3 regions of the Nonomuraea maheshkhaliensis genome follow, and region 2 is predicted to be linked to each of the others. Evidence: riboswitches for the same ligand, from Rfam matches in the RefSeq annotation. Region 2 holds a riboswitch; each other region holds the start of a gene.
What was found. A riboswitch is a leader RNA that binds a small molecule or an ion and turns the genes downstream of it on or off. The one in region 2 is predicted to bind thiamine pyrophosphate.

Region 1 (6,416 bases), on a different contig from region 2:
CGTCGTAGTCTGGGGGCATGCCCGAACTTCCCGAGGTGGAGTCCCTCACCCACTTCCTGCGCGAGCGGGCGGTGGGCCGCACGGTCCTGGGGGTCGACGTGGTCGCCTTCCAGGCGCTCAAGACGTTCGATCCGCCGGTCGGCGCGCTCGGCGGGCTGACCGTCACCGGCGTGACCAGGCACGGCAAGTTCCTCGACCTCGACTGCGACGGTCTCCATCTGGTCATCCATCTCGCCCGCGCGGGGTGGCTGCGCTGGCGCGACGACCTGTCGGGGGCCAAGCCGGTGCGGCCGGGCAAGGGGCCGCTGGCCGTGCGGGTGCGGCTGGCGCCCGACGACGAGGGCCTGGCGCCGGGGTTCGAGCTGACCGAGGCGGGGACGCAGAAGCGTCTCGCCGTCTATGTCACGAAAAATCCGGACCAAGTGCCCGGCGTCGCCGCCCTCGGCCCCGACCCCCTCGCCGACTCCTTCACGGTCGAGGCGCTCAAGCGTATCGTGAGCGGCAACCGCACCCAGATCAAGGGGCTGCTGCGCGACCAGAAGGTCATCGCCGGCATCGGCAACGCCTACTCCGACGAGGTGCTGCACGCCGCCAGGATGTCCCCGTTCAAGATCGCCGCGAGTCTGACGGACGCGCAGATCGCCGACCTGCACGAGGCCATCGTCACCACGCTGGCCGACGCGGTCGAGCGGGCCCACGGGCTGGCGGCCAAGGATCTGAAGGCGGAGAAGAAGTCGGGGCTGCGCGTGCACAACCGGGCGGGGCAGCCGTGCGACGTGTGCGGCGACACGATCAGGGAGGTCTCGTTCGCCGACTCCTCGCTCCAGTACTGCCCCACGTGCCAGACGGGCGGCAAGCCGCTGGCCGACCGCCGCCTGTCCAAACTTCTCAAATAGCCGCTCGGGCCGCCGGTTCGGACCGGCCCCGTCCTGGCCGTGTGCTTCAATGGCTTCACGCGGCGCTGAGTGCGCAGTCTCTCGTTCGCGTGCGCAGGCCGCTCACGGCGACGAGCGCGCCCAGCAGCGTGGCCGTGACGGGCACCAGCAGCGCCGTACGCATCGCGGCCAGCCCGGCCTCGGGATCCGTGGCTCCGCCCAGGGCGGCCACGTTGACCGCGGTCACCATCGACAGGCCCAGCGCCGCCCCGAACTGGAACGAGGAGTTGATCAGCCCGCCCGCCAGCCCCTGCTCGTGCTCGGCGACGCCGTCCGTGGCCACGATGGTCACCGGGCCGTAGACGAAGGCGAACATCAGGCCGATGAGCAGCATGGAGGGCAGCATGGCCGCGTACGTCCAGTCGAGCCCCACCCCGAGGAACAGCGCGTAGGCCAGCAGGCCCGACAGCAGGCCGCCGAGCACGACCCTGGCGCTGCCGTACCGGTTGACCAGCCAGGGCGTGAGCACCGGAGCGAGCACCACGTCGATGGCCGCCGCCAGCAGGGCCAGGCCGGTCTGCACGGTCGACCACCCGCGCAGCTCCTGAAGGTAGAGCGTGACCAGGAACTGGAAGCCGAAGAACGAGGCCGTGAGCAGGGCGGCCATCAGGTTGGCCCGGATCAGCGGAGCCGAGCGCAGCAGACCGAGGCGGACGAGCGGACTGGCCGACCGGCGCTCGACGGCGGTGAACGCCGCCACCAGCGCGAGACCGCCGGCGAAGGCCGCCACCGTGAGGGGCCAGCCGTCGGCCGGGTGCTCAAGCCGTACGACGCCGTACGCCAGCAGCATCATCGCGCCCGTGATCGTCACCGCGCCCAGCACGTCGAACCCGCCGGCCGCCGGCCGGTGCTCCCTGGCCGGCTCCCTGATCAGGGGGACGGCGGCGATCAGGATGAGCAGCGACATCAGCACGGGCGCGAAGAACACCCAGCGCCAGCCGATCGCGGTCAGCAGCCCGCCGGCCACGAGCCCGAGGGCGAAGCCGCCCGCCGCCGTGCCCGCGTAGATGAGCAGCGCCTTGTTGCGCAGCCGGCCTTCGGGAAAGGTCGTGGTGATCAGCGAGAGCCCGGCCGGCGTCAGGAACGCGGCGGCCACCCCCGTGACGAACCTGGCCAGCAGCAGCACCCACCCCTCGTTCGCGAAACCGCCGAGCCCCGAGAAGACCAGGAACACCACCAGCCAGAGCAGGAACATCCGCCGCCGTCCCAGCAGGTCGGCCGCCCGGCCGCCGAGCAGCATGAAACCGCCGTAGCCGAGCACGTACGCGCTCACGACCCCGCTCAGCATGCCCGTGGACAGCCCCAGATCGGCCCTGATGGCCGGCAGGGCGATGTTCAGCATGGCCACGTCGATGCCCTCAAGGAAGATGGCGCCGCACAGAACGATCAGCGCGCCCCACGATCGGGCGGGAACAGACATCGCAAGACCCCCGGTTACTTCTTTGCATATCGGTTATCTCTTGTAACCGTTCACATCATGGGTCAGCATGAAAGACGATGGAAGACGGCACTTTCGAATCACTCGGTTACCGCGAAGGCACCATGGACGACTACGACGTTTGGCAGTGGGACACCCGGGAGGACTGCGAGGTCAGGCAGATCCTCGACCGCATCGCGGACAAGTGGTCGCTGCTGGTCATCGCCCTGCTCGACTGCCAGAGCCTGCGCTTCACCCAGTTGCGCCGCGAGATCGACGGCGTCAGCCAGCGCATGCTCAGCGTCACTCTGCGCCAGCTCGAACGCGACGGCCTGGTCAGCCGCACGGTCCACCCCGTGGTGCCGCCCCGGGTGGACTACGCGCTGACGCCGCTCGGCCGTACGCTGCACGAGACCATCAAGTCCCTGGTCACGTGGACCGAGGCGCACCAGCAGGAGATCGCTGCGGCGCGTGCCGCCTACGACGCGCGGCGCGAGATGATGGAGTCATGACCGTTCCCGAGATCGAGGCGGGCGCCGTTCCCGCCGATGCCTACCTGCTCGACGTCCGCGAGCAGGACGAATGGGTGGCGGGCCACGCGCCGCAGGCCGTCCACATCCCCATGACCCAGATTCAGGGCCGGGTCGACGAGGTCCCCGCCGACACGACCGTCTACGTCGTCTGCCGCGTGGGCGGCCGGTCGATGCAGGTCGCGGCCTGGCTCAACCAGCTCGGGCGCGACGCGATCAACGTCGGCGGCGGCATGCAGTCGTGGGAGTTCTCCCGTCGGCCGATGGTGAGCGAGACGGGACAACAGCCGTTCGTCGCCTGAATCGGTAGCAAGGCCCCCACTATGGCGGTTCTGCCGCCATTAAGGCATGATGAGGGCGCAAATTACATATCGTCGCGGGAGCTCGGGGTGCCGGGCTGAGAGGGCAGCCACTGATCCGCTGCCGACCGCCGGAACCTGTCCGGATAATGCCGGCGTAGGGAGTGTGCGATGTCGCACGGCGTCGAAGAAGTCCCCCTGACCCTCGAAGGCGAAGCGCCGAAGACTCTGGGCGTGCTCGATCAGGGTGCGCTCTGGGCGAATCTCGGAGTGAGCCTCCTCGGCTTCTCCGGCGCCCTGTTCCTGATCAACCCGCTCGGCGACGCCCCGCTCACCCTGGGCGCCGCGCTCGTGGCCACGGTGGTGGGCAGCCTGATCGGCACCGCCATGGTGGGCCTGTCGGCCATTCCCGGCACCCGCACTGGGCAGCCGGCCATGGTGCTGCTGCGCGGCCTGTTCGGTGCCAGGATCTCCTACGTGCCGACGGTGCTGAACATCGTCCAGATGCTCGGCTGGGGCGCCTTCGAGCTCTGGGTGATCGCCAAAGGCGCCACGGCGATCTTCGGTTCGGTGCCGTACCAGGTGTGGGTGATCGTGGCCGGGGTGCTGACCACCGCGCTGACCATCTGGCCGCTCGGCTCGATCCGGCTGCTGCGCCGGTACGTCACCGTCGGCGTGATCATCGCGATGGTCTGGTTCACGGTGTTCTTCCTGCGCGAGGCGCCCCCGCAGACCGGCGGGACGTGGACGGCCTTCCCCGCTGCGGTCGACTACGTGATCGCGCTGTCGGTGTCCTGGGTGCCCATGGCCGCGGACTTCGCCCGCCACTCGCGCTCCAGCAGGGCCGCCTTCACCGGCGTGGTCGGCGGCTACACCCTGGCCCAGGTCGCCTGCCTCGGGCTCGGCGTCTACGCGGTGGCGCTCGCGGGCGTCGCCGCGGTGCAGACCGACGGGACCGCGGTGTTCGGCTCGTTCGTGGCGATGCCGCTGGGCGCGCTGTTCTTCGGCATCCTGGTCCTGCGCGAGACCGACCAGTCCTTCGCCAATGTCTACTCGACCACGATGTCGCTGCAGAACCTGCTGCCGCGGATGGACCGGCGCGTCTTCTCCGTGCTCATCGGCGTGCTCACCGTGGTGATCGCGCTGCTGGTGGACGTCACGTCGTACGGCGCGTTCCTGGGCGTGATCGGGGCCGTGTTCGTGCCGATGTTCGCCGTGCTGGCCGTCGACTACTTCGTGCTGCGCCGCGGCGCCGGCTGGAACACCGCGGAGGACGCGCCCTCACGCTGGTCGATGGTGGTGCCGTGGGCGCTCGGCTTCGTGGCCTACTGGCTGACCACCTCGACGCCGACGGTTGAGGCGTGGGACGGGATCTGGGCGAGCCTGCGCGAGGCCATCGGCTTCACCCGGCAGACGTGGATGAACGGCGCGCTCGGCGGGGCCTTGGTGGCCGCGCTCGTCACACTGCTCATCGGCCTGGCGCTGCGCCGGCCCGCTGTTCGACGTTGAGCAGGTGCTGCTTGGCAACGGCCCCACCCGCGTAGTCGCCGAGCGCGCCGTCCTCGCGCACCACCCGGTGGCAGGGCACGATCACGCAGACGGGGTTGGAGGACAGCGCGTTGCCGATCGCGCGCAGCGCGCGCGGCCGGCCGATGCTCTGGCCGATCTCCTCCAGCGTCGTGGTCGTGCCGTAGGGGACGGCCATCGTCTTCTGCAGCACCGTGCGAGCGAACGGCGTCGCCAGCGCCAGATCCACCGGCAGCGTGAACGCCCGCAGCCGCCCGGAGAAGTAGGCGTCCAGCTCTCTGCGCACCGGGTCCAGCCGCCTCGCGTCGGGCCCGATGAAGCTGCCCACATGCCTGCTGACCAGCTCGAAGACGTTGTTTTCCGCCTCGAAGCTGCACGCCGCGACACCCTTGCCCGTCACGGCCAGCACCAACCGGCCCACGGCGCCGTCATAGGTGCCGAAAGCGATGTCAGGCGGCGTATCACCTCGATAGGTGCTAGAGGTCACACGCAGCAGGGCATCGAGATCGTTGCTCGACATACCCTCAACCTCCACCCGCCGGAATCACCGTGACCGCAGCGTATCGGACGGATCGCCCGACGCACCCACCGCGCCACGTGCACTATGGAGTAGTGGGGGACGAATGGGCCGGTAGTGACGATGAGATCGCTCGCGCGGCGCTTGACAGCTCGCCCAACGCCGTCGTGGCGCTCGACCGGGACCAGAGCGTCCTGGTGTGGAACGCCGCCGCCGAGCGCGTGTTCGGCTGGGCGGCCGAGGAGGTGCTGGGGCGCAGGGCGCCGATCGTGCCCGACGAGCTGACCGCGGAGCACAACGCCGTGCTGGAGCGCGTACGCACCGGGGAGCCGGTCTCGCTGCGCACCAAGCGGCTGCACAGCGACGGCGCCCTGCTCGACCTGCGCGTCGACATCAGCGCGCTGCGGTTGGGCAGCGCCGTGGGCGGCTACGTGTGCGTGTATCACCCGGCGCAGGCCGACGAGCTGGCCAGGAACCGGATGGCCCGCCGGGCCAGGCTCGTGCGCCGGCTCACCGACGTGGTCGGCGACATCAACTCCGAGCTGGAGCTGTCGGCCGTGCTCGACCGGATCTCGGCCAACCTCACCGAGCTGACCGGGGCGGACGCCGGCGGGTTCGTGCTCATCGAGGGTGACCGGCTGCGGCTGGTGAGCACGTACCAGCTGCCCGACTCGATCAGAGGCACCACCACCGACCTGCGCACGAGCCTGGTGGACCGGCTCTTACGCACCGGCAAGACCGTCATGCTGGAGTCCGACGGGCTCGACGACCTGGTGTGGGCTCGGCTGCGCGGCCTGCACACGGTCGCGCTGGGCCTGGCCGCCGTGGGCGGGCGGCCGTACGGCGCGCTGTACGCGCTGTTCGCCCGGCGCAACCCCGGCCACCTGGAGCTGGAGCTGCTGGAACTGCTGGCCGGGCACGCGGGCATCGCCGTCGGCAACGCGGTGGCCTACCAGGAGGCGGTACGCCAGCGGGCGCACGAGCGGGCCGTGTTCGACGCCAGCGCCGACGGCATCGCCGTGCTCGACCAGGACGGCCTGGTGGTGCGCTGGAACCCGGCCGCGGCCGGACTGACCGCGCTGGCCCCCGAGTCCGTCATCGGCGCCCCGCCCCCGTTCCCGCTGCCCAAGCCCGGCGAGAAGGTCACCTTCCAGATGGAGAACGGCAGGTGGCTGGACGTGGTGAGCGCGC
Region 2 (6,416 bases):
TGGAACTGCACCACGCCGCCGTTGCTCAACCGGTTGACCCGCACCTTGAACCCCAGCGCCTCCAGCTCGGGCTTGGCGTCGTTGATGTTCTTGCCGATCACGCCGGGCACGACGCTGAACTGCTGGTCGTCGCGGGCCTCGTTGTCGCCGCGGAACCACTGCCACCAGTCTGTCTGGCACCGCGCCACCGTGATCATCACCGGTACGCCCTTGTCGACCTCGGACTTGGCCTTGGGCGACTGGGCGATGACGGTGCACGGCTCGGCGTCGTCGTCGACCTCGTTGACCTGCACCTGGAAGCCCTGCCCGCCGAGGAAGCCGGCCGCCTCGTCCTTCGGCATGCCGCCGACGTCGGGCATGACGAGCCCGGCGCTGACGAAGATGTTGATCTTGGCGCTCTTCCTGACCTTCTCGCCCACCTGTGGCGAGGTGCGGATCACCTTGTCGCGCTCGACCTGCTGGTTGGGCAGGCGCTTGACGGCGCCGACGGTCAGCCCCGCCTTGGCGATGGCGGCCCTGGCCTCGTTGCTCGAGCGGCCCGACACGTCGGGCACGACGATCCGCTCGGGGCCGAGCGAGAGCACCAGCGTGACCGTCGAGCCCTTCTCCAGCTCGGCGTCGGCCGCCGGGTCGCTGCTGAGCACCAGGCCCTCGGCGACCTTCTCGTCGTGCTTGCCGTCGGCCTGGCGCATCAGCAGCCCGCGGCCGGCGATGGTCTTCTCGGCCTCCGCCACGTTCTTGCCGATCAGGTCGGGCACGGTGACGAGCTCGGGCTGGGCGAAATACCAGCCCGTCAGCCCGACCGCCACCACCATCACGGCGGCCAGCGCCACCAGGAACCCATTGGGCCGGAACCCGCGCCGCCGCGGCTCCTCGGCCGGCGTCCGCGGCTGGATCATCGTGTGCGCCGGCGCGGGCTGCGGCATCGAGCGCGCGCCCGAGACCGGGCCGCCCGCCGGATGGGCGTACACCGTCGTCGGGTTGGTGCCCGGCAGCATCGGGCCGGTGCCCGGCGGGGTCGTCGTGCGCGGCAACATCCGGTGCGCGTCCACCGCGGCGACCAGCATGGCCGTCGCGTCGGCGGGGCGGTCTTGCGGCTCGCGCGCGGTCGCGTGCGCCACCAGCGTGTCGACCAGCGGCGGCACCTCGGGCGCCACCGAGGACGGCGTGGGCACCGTGTCGTGCACGTGCCGGTAGGCCACCGACATCGGCGTCTCGCCGTCGTACGGCTGCTGCCCTGTGACCAGCTCGAACAGCATGATGCCCGCGGCGTAGACGTCGCTGCGCACGTCGGCGGCGCCCGTGGTGACCTGCTCGGGGGCCATGTAGCCGATCGTGCCGATCATCACGCCGGTACGGGTCTGGTTGGTCGCCTCGATCGCCCTGGCCAGGCCGAAGTCGACGACCTTCACCCGGCCGTCGTCGGTCATGAGGACGTTTTCCGGCTTGACGTCGCGGTGCACGAGCCCGGCCCGGTGGGCGGCGCCGAGCGCGGCCAGCACCGGGATCATCAGCTCCAGCGCCTCGCGGGCGGGCAGCCTGCCGCGATCGCGCAGGATGTCGCGCAGCGTGCGGCCGGGGACGTATTCCATCGACAGGTAGACGACGTCGTTGTCGGTGCCCTGGTCGAAGACGTGCACCACATTGGGATGGGAGAGGCTGGCGACCGACTTCGCCTCGCCGATGAACCTTCTGACGAACGCCGGGTCCTCGGCGAGCGAGCGGTGCATGACCTTCAGCGCCACCGTCCGGTCGAGCCGGATGTCCAGCGCGAGGTAGACGGTCGCCATACCGCCCCGGGCGATTCGGCTCTCGATGCGGTAGCGCCCATCGAGGAGCCGCCCGACCAGGGGGTCCGCAGTCGTCGTATCCACCCCGCTGAGTTTACGGGCGTTTTGCCACTGGCAGGGCCCCACCGCCCGAAACCGATGCGGAGACGTTCTCGTCACGACGCCCCGCCGAACCCGTCCCGGCCCCCTCACACCCCTGAAACGCGGCTCTCCCGGTGCCCGTCCCGGCACCCTCCGTGACATCCCGCGACGGCGCCTCCGGCGTGTCGCGGTCCTGGCCGGGCGGGTCGTGGACGCGGATCCGGCCAGGCGCGTGGCGTACGGGAGGGAGGGGATCGGGCGGGCCGGCCGGGCCGTCGGGTCACGGCCGGGCGGGCCGGTCGGGTTACGGGGATGTCGGGGAGGATGCCTCGGCGTAGCGGCGGCGCGGGATGCGGCCCGCCTGGCGGGCCAGCCGCTCGGCCGCGAAGGCGCCCTTCATGGCCGCCGCCATGAGGTCGGGCCGCTGCGCCCTGGTCACGGCCGTGGCCAGGAGCACCGCGTCGCAGCCCAGCTCCATCGCCAGCGCGGCGTCACTGGCCGTGCCGATGCCCGCGTCGAGGATCACCGGCACGGACGCGGCCTCCACGATCAGCTCGATGCTGTGCGGGTTGCGGATGCCCAGCCCCGAGCCGATCGGCGCGCCCAGCGGCATCACCGCCGCGCACCCGGCCTGCTCAAGCCGCCGCGCCAGCGCCGGATCGTCCCCGATGTACGGCAGCACCACGAACCCGTCGCCCACCAGCCGCTCGGCCGCGTCGAACGTCTCGATCGGATCGGGCAGCAGGGTCCGCTCGTCGGCGATGACCTCCAGCTTGACCCAGTTCGTACCCAGGGCCTCCCTGGCCAGCCGGGCCGTCAGCACGGCCTCGCCCGCGGTGAAGCAGCCCGCCGTGTTGGGCAGCACCTTGATGTCGCGCCGGCGCAGCACGTCGAGCACGGAGCCGCGCGAACCCGGGTCGAGCCGCCGCATCGCCACCGTGGTCAGCTCGGTGCCCGACGCCGCGAGCGCCTGGTCCAGCACCTCCAGCGAGGGCGCGCCGCCGGTTCCCATGATGAGCCGGGAGGAGAACTTCTCCCCGGCGATGATCAGATCATCCACCTTGCACCGCCGTCAGGACCTCCACGCGGTCACTGTCGCCGAGCGCCGTCGTCTCCCAGGCGCTGCGGGTGACCACCTCGTCGTTCACGGCCACGGCCACTCCGGTGGTGGCCGTGGTCAATGTCTGTACGGCCTGCGCCACGGTCATGCCGTCGGCCACCTCGTGCGCGGACCCGTTGATGGTAACAATCATGAAATTCCCTGAAATCTCTCCGGCGAGCACAGCGCCGCCAGCTCGCCCTCCTCGCCCAGCAGGATGGCCGTCGTGAGCGGGGCCAGCAGCACGCCGCCCCGGTGGTGCCCGGTCGCGAACGTCAGCCCAGGCGTCCCGCTGGGGCCGATGACCGGCAGGTTGTCCGGCGTGCCCGGCCGCAGCCCCGCCACCACGTCGGCGACCTCCAGCTCGGTGACGCCGGGAACCAGCTCCCTGGCGTCGCGCAGCAGCTCGTAGAGCCCGCCGGCGGTCACCCTGGTGTCGAAGCCCAGCTCCTCCTGGGTGGCGCCGACCACCAGCTCGCCGTCGCCCCGGGGGACCAGGTAGACCGACGAGCCGTGCACGGTGCCGCGTACGCACCGGGTCAGCAGCGGCTGTGGCGAGCGCAGCCGCATGATCTGCCCCTTGACCGGCCGCACCGGCACCTCGGCCAGCTCGCCGCTCCACGCGCCGGCGGTCAGGACGACCCGCTCGGCCCTGATCTCGGCCCGGGTCTCCGCGCTGGTCGCCGTCCCAGTGCCTGTCCTGGTGCCCGCTCGGGTCTCCGCTTTGGCGCCCGGTCCGACTTCACCGTGCCCGCCGCCAGGCCCGATCCCGTACGGCTCCGGCGTCGCGAGGCGTACCCCCGTGACCCGGCCGTCTTCGCGCAGCAGCTCGGTGACGCGGGCGCGGACCACCTCGGCCCCGAGCCGCTCCAGCACGGCCAGCAGGGCCGCGGTCACCCGGCGCGGATCCACCCAGGCGTCGCCGGGCGCCAGCAGCCCGCCACGCACGGACGGGGCCAGCATGGGCTCCAGGCGGCGGCATTCGCGCCCGGTGAGCCGCTCGACCGGCAGCCCGAGCTTGTCCATGAACGCCGCCAGCTCGTCCAGCGCCGCCAGGTCGTCGGCCCCGAACGCGACGTCCAGCGTCCCGTCGGACCGCAGATCCAGCGCGAGCGCATCTCCTCCGTCCGCGCCGTCACCGGCGAGCCCGGCACCCGCGCGCAGCCTCGGGCCGGTGAGCCCGGCAGTCGCGCCCGGCCCCGCGCCGACGTCCGTACGCGGGCTCGCGAGCCCGGCGTCCTCGGTGAGTTCGGCGGCGAAGGCGGGCCAGCGGCGCAGCGACGCCACCCCGAGCCGCAGCAGCGGCGCCTCGGTGTAGGTCACCTCGCTGACCGGGGCCAGCATCCCCGCCGCGGCATAGGAGGCGCCCCGCCCCGGCGCCGGATCGACCACGGTGACCTCGCGCCCCTCACGGGCCAGCCGCCACGCCACGGAGAGGCCGACGACCCCGCCGCCCACGATCACATCCACCTGCGCTCCCTTCGCCGGCATGATCCGGATCAGGTGTCTTGCGGTCGAAGGCCCGTCACAGCCTTCCTCTCAGCCCGGTGAAACGGCCGGACTCCCGCGCGTCTTACCTCCACAGCCTACGGCCTCGGTGCGGCGGCCGTGCACCGCCCCCGTTATGGTCTTGAACGTGAACCATGTCGTGGTGGTGGGAGCGGGCCTGGCCGGACTGCGTACGGTCGAGGCCCTGCGAGGGCGCGGATTCACCGGCCGGATCACGCTGATGGGCGAGGAGCGCCATCGGCCCTACGACCGGCCGCCCCTGTCGAAGGCCGTGCTGAAGGGCGAGGCCGACACGAGCTTCGTCGACACCGACCTCGACGCCCTGGAGGTCGACTTCTGGCCGGGCGTCAGCGCCAAGTCGCTGCGCGCCGGCGTCGTGGAGACCACCGAGGGCGAGATCGGCTACGACGGCCTGGTCATCGCCACCGGCGCCGAGCCGATCAGGCTGCCGGGCGACGGCCTCCAGCACGTGCTGCGCACCCTCGACGACGCCCACGAGCTGCGCGCCGTGCTCGTCCCCGGCGCCCGCGTGGCGATCATCGGCGCCGGCTGGATCGGCGCCGAGGTGGCCACCGCGGCCCGCCGCGCCGGCTGCGAGGTGACGGTCGTCGAGAGCGCGCGGGCCCCGCTGAGCACCGCCGTCGGCGCCGAGATCGGCGCGCGCACCGTGCCCTGGTACGACGGCATCGACCTGCGCCTCGGGGCCATGGTCGACTCCGTGGACGAGGGCGGCGTGCGGCTGGTGGGCGGCGAGTTCATCGAGGCCCACGTGGTCGTCACCGGCATCGGCGTACGGCCCGCCGTCGGGTGGCTGGCCGAGGCCGACATCGACCTGCACAACGGCGTCGTCACCGACGAGCACCTGCGCGCCTCGCTGCCCGGCACCGTCGCCGTGGGCGACTGCGCCGCCTGGTGGTCGCGCCGCTGGGGCACCAGGCTCAGGGTCGAACACTGGGACACCGCGCTCAACGCCCCCGAGGTCGCCGCCGCGACGCTGCTGGGGGAGGAGGCGGTCTACGACCCGGTGCCCTACTTCTGGTCCGAGCAGTTCGGCCACATGATCCAGTACGCCGGACACCATCCGGCCGGCGAGCGGCTCGTCTACCGGGGCGAGCCCGAGGGCAAATGGTCGGCCGTCTGGCTCACCGAGGACGACACTCTGGCCGCCGTACTGGCCGTGGACCGGCCGCGCGACCTCGTACAGGGGCGGCGGATCATCGACGCCGGTCACCGTCTGGACACGGAACGCCTGGTAGATCCACAAGTCTCTCTACGGGATTGTGTTGTTTGAGCAAGCACGGCATGTGGTAGTTGTGGTTTCGTGACGCTTTCTGTTGCACAGATCGACCGGGAGACCGAGCAGCTCATCGACGAGTGGCTCACGCTCCCCGAAGTGGCCAGGCGCCTCGACCTTTCGATCGGCCGGGCCAAGCAGCTCCTGAAGGACCACAAGCTCCTCGGCGTGCGCCGGGGCGGCGGCGGGCCACAGGTGCCCGCGGTGTTCCTCGATGGGAAGGACGTGATGAAGGGCCTGCCCGGCACCCTGACGGTGTTGCAGGATGCCGGCTACGACGACGTGGAGTCGCTGCGCTGGCTCTTCACCCCCGACGAGTCGCTGCCAGGATCGCCCGTCGAGGCGATCAGGGCCGGCCGTCATACCGAGGTCAAGCGGCGTGCCCAAGCCCTCGCTTTCTGACGCGCGCCTCTATCTCTGCACAGACGGCCGCCGCGACCGCGGCGATCTGGCGGAGTTCCTCGACGCGGTGCTGGCCGGCGGCGTGGACATCATCCAGCTGCGGGAGAAGGGTCTTGAGGCACGCGAAGAACTCGCGCTCCTCGAGGTCTTCCGCGACGCCTGCGACCGGCACGGCAAGCTTCTGGCTGTCAACGACCGGGCGGACATCGCGTACGCCGCCCGCCCCGACGTGCTCCATCTG
Region 3 (6,416 bases), on a different contig from region 2:
CAGCTCCCTCACGAGGTGCTTGCCAAGCAGGGGTCCATGGTGGCTTTTCAGGGGCAGATGGACTTCGACTACGAGGGGTCGGGCGGGCTCGGGAAGTTGTTCAAGAAGGCCATGACGGGGGAGGGCGCCTCGTTGATGCGGGTACGGGGCGAGGGGCAGCTCTATCTGGCGGACAACGCCGATGACATTCATCTGTTCTTTCTTGAGAACGAGGGGCTCACGGTCAACGGGCGTAACCTGCTGGCGTTCCAGCCGCAGCTCAGCTGGGACATCAAGCGGGTCCAGGGGGCCGGCGTGGCGGCCGGTGGGTTGTTCAACACGACGGTTACCGGGACCGGGTGGGTGGCGGTGACGACGCATGGCACGCCGGTGTTGCTCGACGCCGCGCGGATGCCGACGTTCGCGGATGGGCAGTCGGCCGTGTGCTGGAGCACGGGGCTGGAAGTCGGGATCAACCGGACGATGAAGGTGGGAGCGTTGATCGGGCGGGGGAGTGGGGAGGCCATGCAGTTGGCGTTCAGGGGGCAGGGGTTCGTGTTGGTGCAGGCCAGTGAAGGGGCTCCGGTCCCGGCTCCCTCCGCTTGAGGCCCACGCCAGTGCCTTCCCCGCCAGGCGGGATGGACAGGCGGCTGGGCGCGGTACCGGGTGATCGAGCCCGCACCCGAGGGCCGGACCGAGCTGGTCAGCGCCCTGCGTGGGCACGACGTCGCGCAGGCCGCCAAGTGCCTGATCGTGATGGTCAAGGGGGCAAGAAGCAGAGCGGGGCGGCTTGATCGTTCTGTGGCGCTGGTGACCGAGGACTACGTTCGGCCGGCGGCGCCGCGGGTGGCCGATATTACGGCCCCTGGTAGCTGATCGGCGGTCGGCGTCAGGCGGTCGCGCCGAGGGCCGTGATCGGGCTGGGTGCGGTGTCGGTGTCGGTGCCGGTCCTGGTCAAGCTGCGCAGGTGGGCGTGGGGGCGGTGTTGGTGCTGGTCCAGGAGGCGAGGAAGCCGAACGTGATCGACGCCCCCGGCGCGATCTGCCCGTTCCAGCCGGCGTTCCGTACCGTCACCGCGGAGCCGTTCGCGCTCAGCGTCCCGCCCCACAGCTGGGTGATCCGCTGGCCGTCGGCGAACGTCCACGCCACCGTCCAGGTGCTGATCGGCGAGGTGCCGGTGTTCGTGACGGTGACCTCGGCCTGGAAGCCGCCCTGCCACTGGCCGGTGCGCTGGTACGCGGCGGCGCATCCCCCAGAAGGGGGCGGTGGTGTCACAGTGCTGCCGAGGGCGTCCACCAGGGGCGGGTACCACTTGTCGGACATCTTCTGGTCGCCCGCCGCGTTCGGGTGCACCCCGTCGTAGGTGTCGGTGGCGGTGTTGAAGCCCGTCCACTGGTCCACGACCGTGATCGGCGACTGCGGGGTGGTCGTGGCGGCGGCCCAGGCGGGGATGGCGTTGTTGAGGGTCACGGTCCGCTGGGCGCAGTCGGCGCAGCTGGAGGGGTTCATGGGGATGATCTTGGCGACGAGGATCCTCATGTTCGGGTTGCTCGCCCGCATCTGGTTCACCATCGTGGTGAACGCGCTGAGGATCGTCGCCGGGGCGATGTTGCTCCATACGTCGTTGGTGCCGAAGTGCATGAGCACCACGTCGGGCCGGGTGGCGGCGAGCCAGCCGGTCAGCAGGCCCTGGTTGGCCACATTGGTGGCCAGGTAGCCGCCGTGGCCCTCGTTGTCGCCGTCGTGCGCCACCGCACAGCCCTGGGGTGGCAGGGTGCCGACGAAGTCGACGTTCGTGTGGCCGGTGCTCTGGAGGCGGTTCCAGAGCAGGGCGCGCCAGCAGCCGGGGGAGCCGGTGATCGAGTCGCCCAGGGGCATGATCCTGATGGGGGCTGCGCTCGCGGTGGCCGTGGTGGCGAACAGCACCGCCGCGGCCAGCGCCACCATCGCGGCCAGCGCGGAGCCGATCTTGCGCATGGTCTGCTCTCCCGTCGTCAGCCTGCGCAGATCGTAGGATCGTGGGCCGCGCGACGGAAAGGATGACGCCTGAGAGAAACGCTTGACCTGGGGGTATGGATGTAACTTTCAGCTGCGGACCACCGCAAGCGGGCAGGGGACGTGGTGCAGGAGTGCCTGGCTGATCGAGCCGAGCAGCATCCCCGCCAACTGCCCATGCCCCCGCGACCCCACCACCAGCAGATCGGCGCCGGCGGCCGTCTCGCGGAGCACCTCGACCGGATGGCCGTGCACGACCTCCGTCACCACCTCGACGCCGGGATGCCGCTCCTGGTGCTCGGTCAGCGACTCCTTGAGCCGGCGCAGCGTGTGCTGCTCGCTGCCGCGGTCGGCCGGTGGGAAGCCGCCGGCCTGCGGCCAGGCCCACGCCTGTACGGCACGCAGCCGCGCCCCGCGCAGCTCCGCCTCGGTGAAGGCGAACTCCAACGCCTGCCCGGCGCTGGGCGAGCCGTCGGTGCCGGCGACGATGTCGCCTCGGACGGCCGGGGGACGTTCGTGGACGAGGACGACGTTCGTCCGCGCGTGCGCGGTGACGCCGTACGCGACGGATCCGACGAGCAGGCCGCGCACGCCGCCGATGCCGCTGCTGCCGACGACCAGCAGCTCGGCGTCCTCGGACGCCTTGATCAGCGCGGTACGGGGATCGCCCGGCAGCAGGACCTGCTCCACCGGCACCTGCGGCGACTCCCGCACGGCGCGGTCGCGGGCCGCCGCGAGCACGGTGGCAGCGCCCTCGCGCATCCACCGGGCGACCTCGGCGTAGCGTACGGTGTCCTCCTCGCACACCCACTTGGGCACGGCGTGCGCCACGGTCAGCGGCGATCCGCGCAGCGCGGCCTCGGCGGCGGCCCAGCCGGCGGCCTCAAGGCCGGCGCGGGAGCCGTCCACCCCGACGATGATCACGGTTCAGCTCCTCAGGACAGCGCGTAACATTCGACCTCGGCACGGCGGAACGAGATCCCCTTCGATTGGGAGTCACGGACGCAGGCGCGCTCGGACCTGCTGAGCCGCAGCGTGCCGCAGACGGTCACGCCGGAGTAGGTGCGGCAGTCGAGGCGCTTGTCGTCGGTGCCGACGCGGTACGTCTCTCTGACCGCGGCACGGCACTTGGCCTTGCCCGTGTCGGCGTAGCGGCACTGGGCGATGAGAGTGTCGTACTGTTCCTGGCTGACTTCGTGCTGGTCCATGCCGTCTCCGGCGGCTGCGGTGGCGCCGGACGCGGCCATCACGACGAGTAGTCCTGCGACAGCAGCGAATCTCTTCATGTTCCCCCTGATGGGGACCGTACCGCTCACGGCGATCGTCAAACCTCGGCGCCAGGTTTCGGGTGGGGGCGGGCGTGGGTACGATCATCGCCGTCCAACGCGGGAGCCCGGTGCAGACCGGGCTGAGAGGACGGCTGACAGCCGCCGACCGCCAGAACCTGCTCCGGGTAATGCCGGCGAAGGGAGTTTGCGCGATGAGCAGCGCGCGCTTTTCCAAGATCTACTCCGGTGACCTCCGCGTGCCGATGCGGCAGGTCCGGTTGTCCAACGGCTCGGCGGTGACGTTGTACGACACCTCGGGCCCCTACACCGACCCCTCCTTCGAGCCCGACCCGCGGCGTGGGCTGCCGCGCCTGCGCGAGGAGTGGATCGAGGCGCGGCGGGCGGCGGGTGAGCCGGTCACGCAGGTCGGCTGCGCCCGGCGCGGGCTGGTGACCAAGGAGATGGAGTTCGTGGCGGTGCGCGAGGGGGTGAGCGCCGAGTTCGTCCGGCAGGAGGTCGCGGCGGGCCGGGCCATCATCCCCGCGAACGTCAACCATCCCGAGTCGGAGCCGATGATCATCGGCCGGGAGTTCCTGGTCAAGATCAACGCCAACATCGGCAACTCCGCCGTCACCTCCTCGATCGAGGAGGAGGTCGAGAAGATGACCTGGGCCACCCGGTGGGGCGCCGACACGATCATGGACCTGTCGACCGGCGACGACATCCACGAGACCCGCGAGTGGATCCTGCGCAACTCGCCGGTGCCGGTCGGCACCGTGCCCATCTACCAGGCGCTGGAGAAGGTCAAGGGCCGGCCGGAACTGCTGTCGTGGGAGGTCTACCGCGACACGCTGGTCGAGCAGTGCGAGCAGGGCGTCGACTATGTGACGGTGCATGCGGGCGTGCGGCTTTCGTACGTGCCGCTCACCGCCACCCGCAAGACCGGGATCGTCTCGCGCGGCGGCTCGATCATGGCGGCCTGGTGCCTGGCGCACCATCGCGAGAGCTTCCTGTACGAGAACTTCGCCGAGATGTGCGAGATCCTGGCCCGCTACGACGTGTCGTTCTCGCTCGGCGACGGGCTGCGTCCCGGATCGATCGCCGACGCCAACGACGAGGCCCAGTTCGCCGAGCTGCGCACGCTGGGGGAGCTGACCGGCATCGCGCGCGAGCACGACGTCCAGGTGATGATCGAGGGGCCGGGCCACGTGCCCATGCACAAGATCAAGGAGAACGTCGACCTGCAGCGCGAGCTCTGCGACGACGCGCCGTTCTACACCCTGGGCCCGCTCGTGACCGACGTCGCGCCCGGATACGACCACATCACCTCGGGCATCGGGGCCGCCATGATCGGCTGGTTCGGCACCGCCATGCTCTGCTACGTCACCCCGAAGGAGCACCTCGGCCTGCCCGACAAGGACGACGTCAAGACCGGCGTGATCACGTACAAGATCGCCGCCCATGCCGCCGACCTGGCCAAGGGGCATGCGCGGGCGCAGGAGTGGGACGACGCGCTGTCCGACGCGCGCTTCGAGTTCCGCTGGGAGGACCAGTTCGACCTCTCGCTCGACCCCGACACCGCCCGCTCCTTCCACGACGAGACGCTGCCGGCGGCGCCGGCCAAGACGGCGCACTTCTGCTCGATGTGCGGGCCCAAGTTCTGCTCGATGCGGATAAGTCACGACATCAGGCAGGCGGGGTTCGAGGAGAAGGCGGCCGAGTTCAGGAGGCTCGGCGGCAACATCTACGTCGAGTGATCTAGCCGGGCAGCGTCTCCCCGCCGATGGGGGCCAGGACCTCGCCGGTGTAGTACGACGACAGCCGGTTGGAGGCGAAGAACACGTACGATGGGGCGATCTCGTCGGGATCGGCGGGTCGCCCCATCGGCACCTGCTCGCCGAACGACTCCACTTTCTCCTCGGGGAAGGTGGCCGGGATCAGCGGCGTCCACACCGGCCCTGGGGCGACGGCGTTGATCCGGATGCCGCGTTCGACCAGGTTCTGCGCCATGGCGTAGGTGAAGGCGTTGATCGCGCCCTTGGTGGCGGAGTAGTCGATGAGCGTCTTGTTGCCGCGCAGGCCGTTGATCGACGAGGTGTTGACGATCGCGCTCCCCTGGCCCATGTGGGCGAGCGCGGCCTTCGTGACGCGGAAGTAGCTGTGGATGTTGACCGCGAACGTGTGCTCCCACTGCTCGTCGGACAGTTCCTCCAGGCCGTCCACCGGCTCCTGGTAGGCCACGTTGTTCACCAGGACGTCCAGGCCGCCCAGCTCCGACACGGTCTGCTCGACGACCGAGGCGCAGTGGGCGCGGTCGCCGAGGTCGCCGGGCAGCAGCACGCAGCGCCGCCCGGCCGCTTTCACCAGCGAGGAGGTGTGGGCGGCGTCCTCGTGCTCGCTCAGGTACGCGATCGCGACGTCGGCCCCCTCCTTGGCGAAGGCCACCGCGACCGCCCGGCCGATGCCCGAGTCGCCGCCGGTGACGAGGGCCTTCTTGCCGTCCAGCAGGCCGCGGCCTGCGTAGTCGCGCATCTCGTCACGCGGCTGCGGCGTCATCTCGCCGCTTTTACCCGGGTACGGCTGGCTCTGGGGTGGTGGTGTCTGCGACATGCCCTCGGGCCTGCCCTTGATCGGGTATGGCTAACGCCAGGGGCCGGCTATCTGACGAAACCCTCCGACCGCAGCCAGTCGCGGGCGACCAGCACGGGCACGTCGCCGTCCACGTCCACCTGGGCGTTGAGCCTGCGGATCACGTCGTCGGTGAGCTTGGCGCTGATGGGCGCGAAGATGCGGGCGATCTCCGGATGGGCCCTGGCCACCTGGCTGCGGATGGTCACGGCCGCGTTGTACTGCGGGAAGAAGTGTTTGTCGTCCTCCAGCAGCACGAGGCCGAGCGCGTCGATCCGGCCGTCCGTGGTGGTGATCATGCCGAGCGTGCACTGGCCGGCCGCGATCGCGTTGTAGAGCACGCCGGTCGACATCCGGCGTACGTTGTTGCGGGGGACGTCCTTGCCGTACTGGAGGCCGTAGCCCTTGAGCATGCCGAGGAAGCCGTCGTCGCGGCCGAAGGTCTCGTGATCGACGCAGAAGGTGCGCTGGGCGACCGGGACCTTCGTCATGTCGGAGATCGTCTTCAGGCCGTACTTCTCGGCTGTGGCGCGCGTGACCCCCATC

Region 1: it holds a riboswitch for thiamine pyrophosphate, as region 2 does, so the genes downstream of both, ABFX54_RS06185 (purine-cytosine permease family protein) here and ABFX54_RS22340 (FAD-dependent oxidoreductase) in region 2, are expected to answer to the same signal.
Region 3: it holds a riboswitch for thiamine pyrophosphate, as region 2 does, so the genes downstream of both, thiC (phosphomethylpyrimidine synthase ThiC) here and ABFX54_RS22340 (FAD-dependent oxidoreductase) in region 2, are expected to answer to the same signal.

Annotation. Positions count from the first base shown of each region.
Region 1 covers NZ_BAAAMU010000006.1:46,809-53,224, forward strand. Annotated here, with positions in the region: gene ABFX54_RS06165 (Fpg/Nei family DNA glycosylase) at 18-896, shown strand; gene ABFX54_RS06170 (MFS transporter) at 952-2,355, opposite strand; gene ABFX54_RS06175 (winged helix-turn-helix transcriptional regulator) at 2,433-2,864, shown strand; gene ABFX54_RS06180 (rhodanese-like domain-containing protein) at 2,861-3,184, shown strand; TPP riboswitch at 3,249-3,362, shown strand; gene ABFX54_RS06185 (purine-cytosine permease family protein) at 3,353-4,690, shown strand; gene ABFX54_RS06190 (methylated-DNA--[protein]-cysteine S-methyltransferase) at 4,650-5,228, opposite strand; gene ABFX54_RS06195 (sensor histidine kinase) at 5,321-6,416, shown strand, end outside.
Region 2 covers NZ_BAAAMU010000032.1:13,498-19,913, forward strand. Annotated here, with positions in the region: gene pknB (Stk1 family PASTA domain-containing Ser/Thr kinase) at 1-1,874, opposite strand, end outside; gene ABFX54_RS22330 (thiazole synthase) at 2,176-2,931, opposite strand; gene thiS (sulfur carrier protein ThiS) at 2,924-3,124, opposite strand; gene ABFX54_RS22340 (FAD-dependent oxidoreductase) at 3,121-4,440, opposite strand; TPP riboswitch at 4,430-4,548, opposite strand; gene ABFX54_RS22345 (NAD(P)/FAD-dependent oxidoreductase) at 4,607-5,770, shown strand; gene ABFX54_RS22350 (Rv2175c family DNA-binding protein) at 5,801-6,175, shown strand; gene thiE (thiamine phosphate synthase) at 6,153-6,416, shown strand, end outside.
Region 3 covers NZ_BAAAMU010000015.1:52,276-58,691, forward strand. Annotated here, with positions in the region: gene ABFX54_RS12935 (AIM24 family protein) at 1-585, shown strand, start outside; gene ABFX54_RS12940 (cellulose binding domain-containing protein) at 934-1,956, opposite strand; gene ABFX54_RS12945 (universal stress protein) at 2,065-2,898, opposite strand; gene ABFX54_RS12950 (hypothetical protein) at 2,910-3,260, opposite strand; TPP riboswitch at 3,350-3,462, shown strand; gene thiC (phosphomethylpyrimidine synthase ThiC) at 3,455-4,999, shown strand; gene ABFX54_RS12960 (SDR family oxidoreductase) at 5,001-5,852, opposite strand; gene ABFX54_RS12965 (glycine betaine ABC transporter substrate-binding protein) at 5,900-6,416, opposite strand, start outside.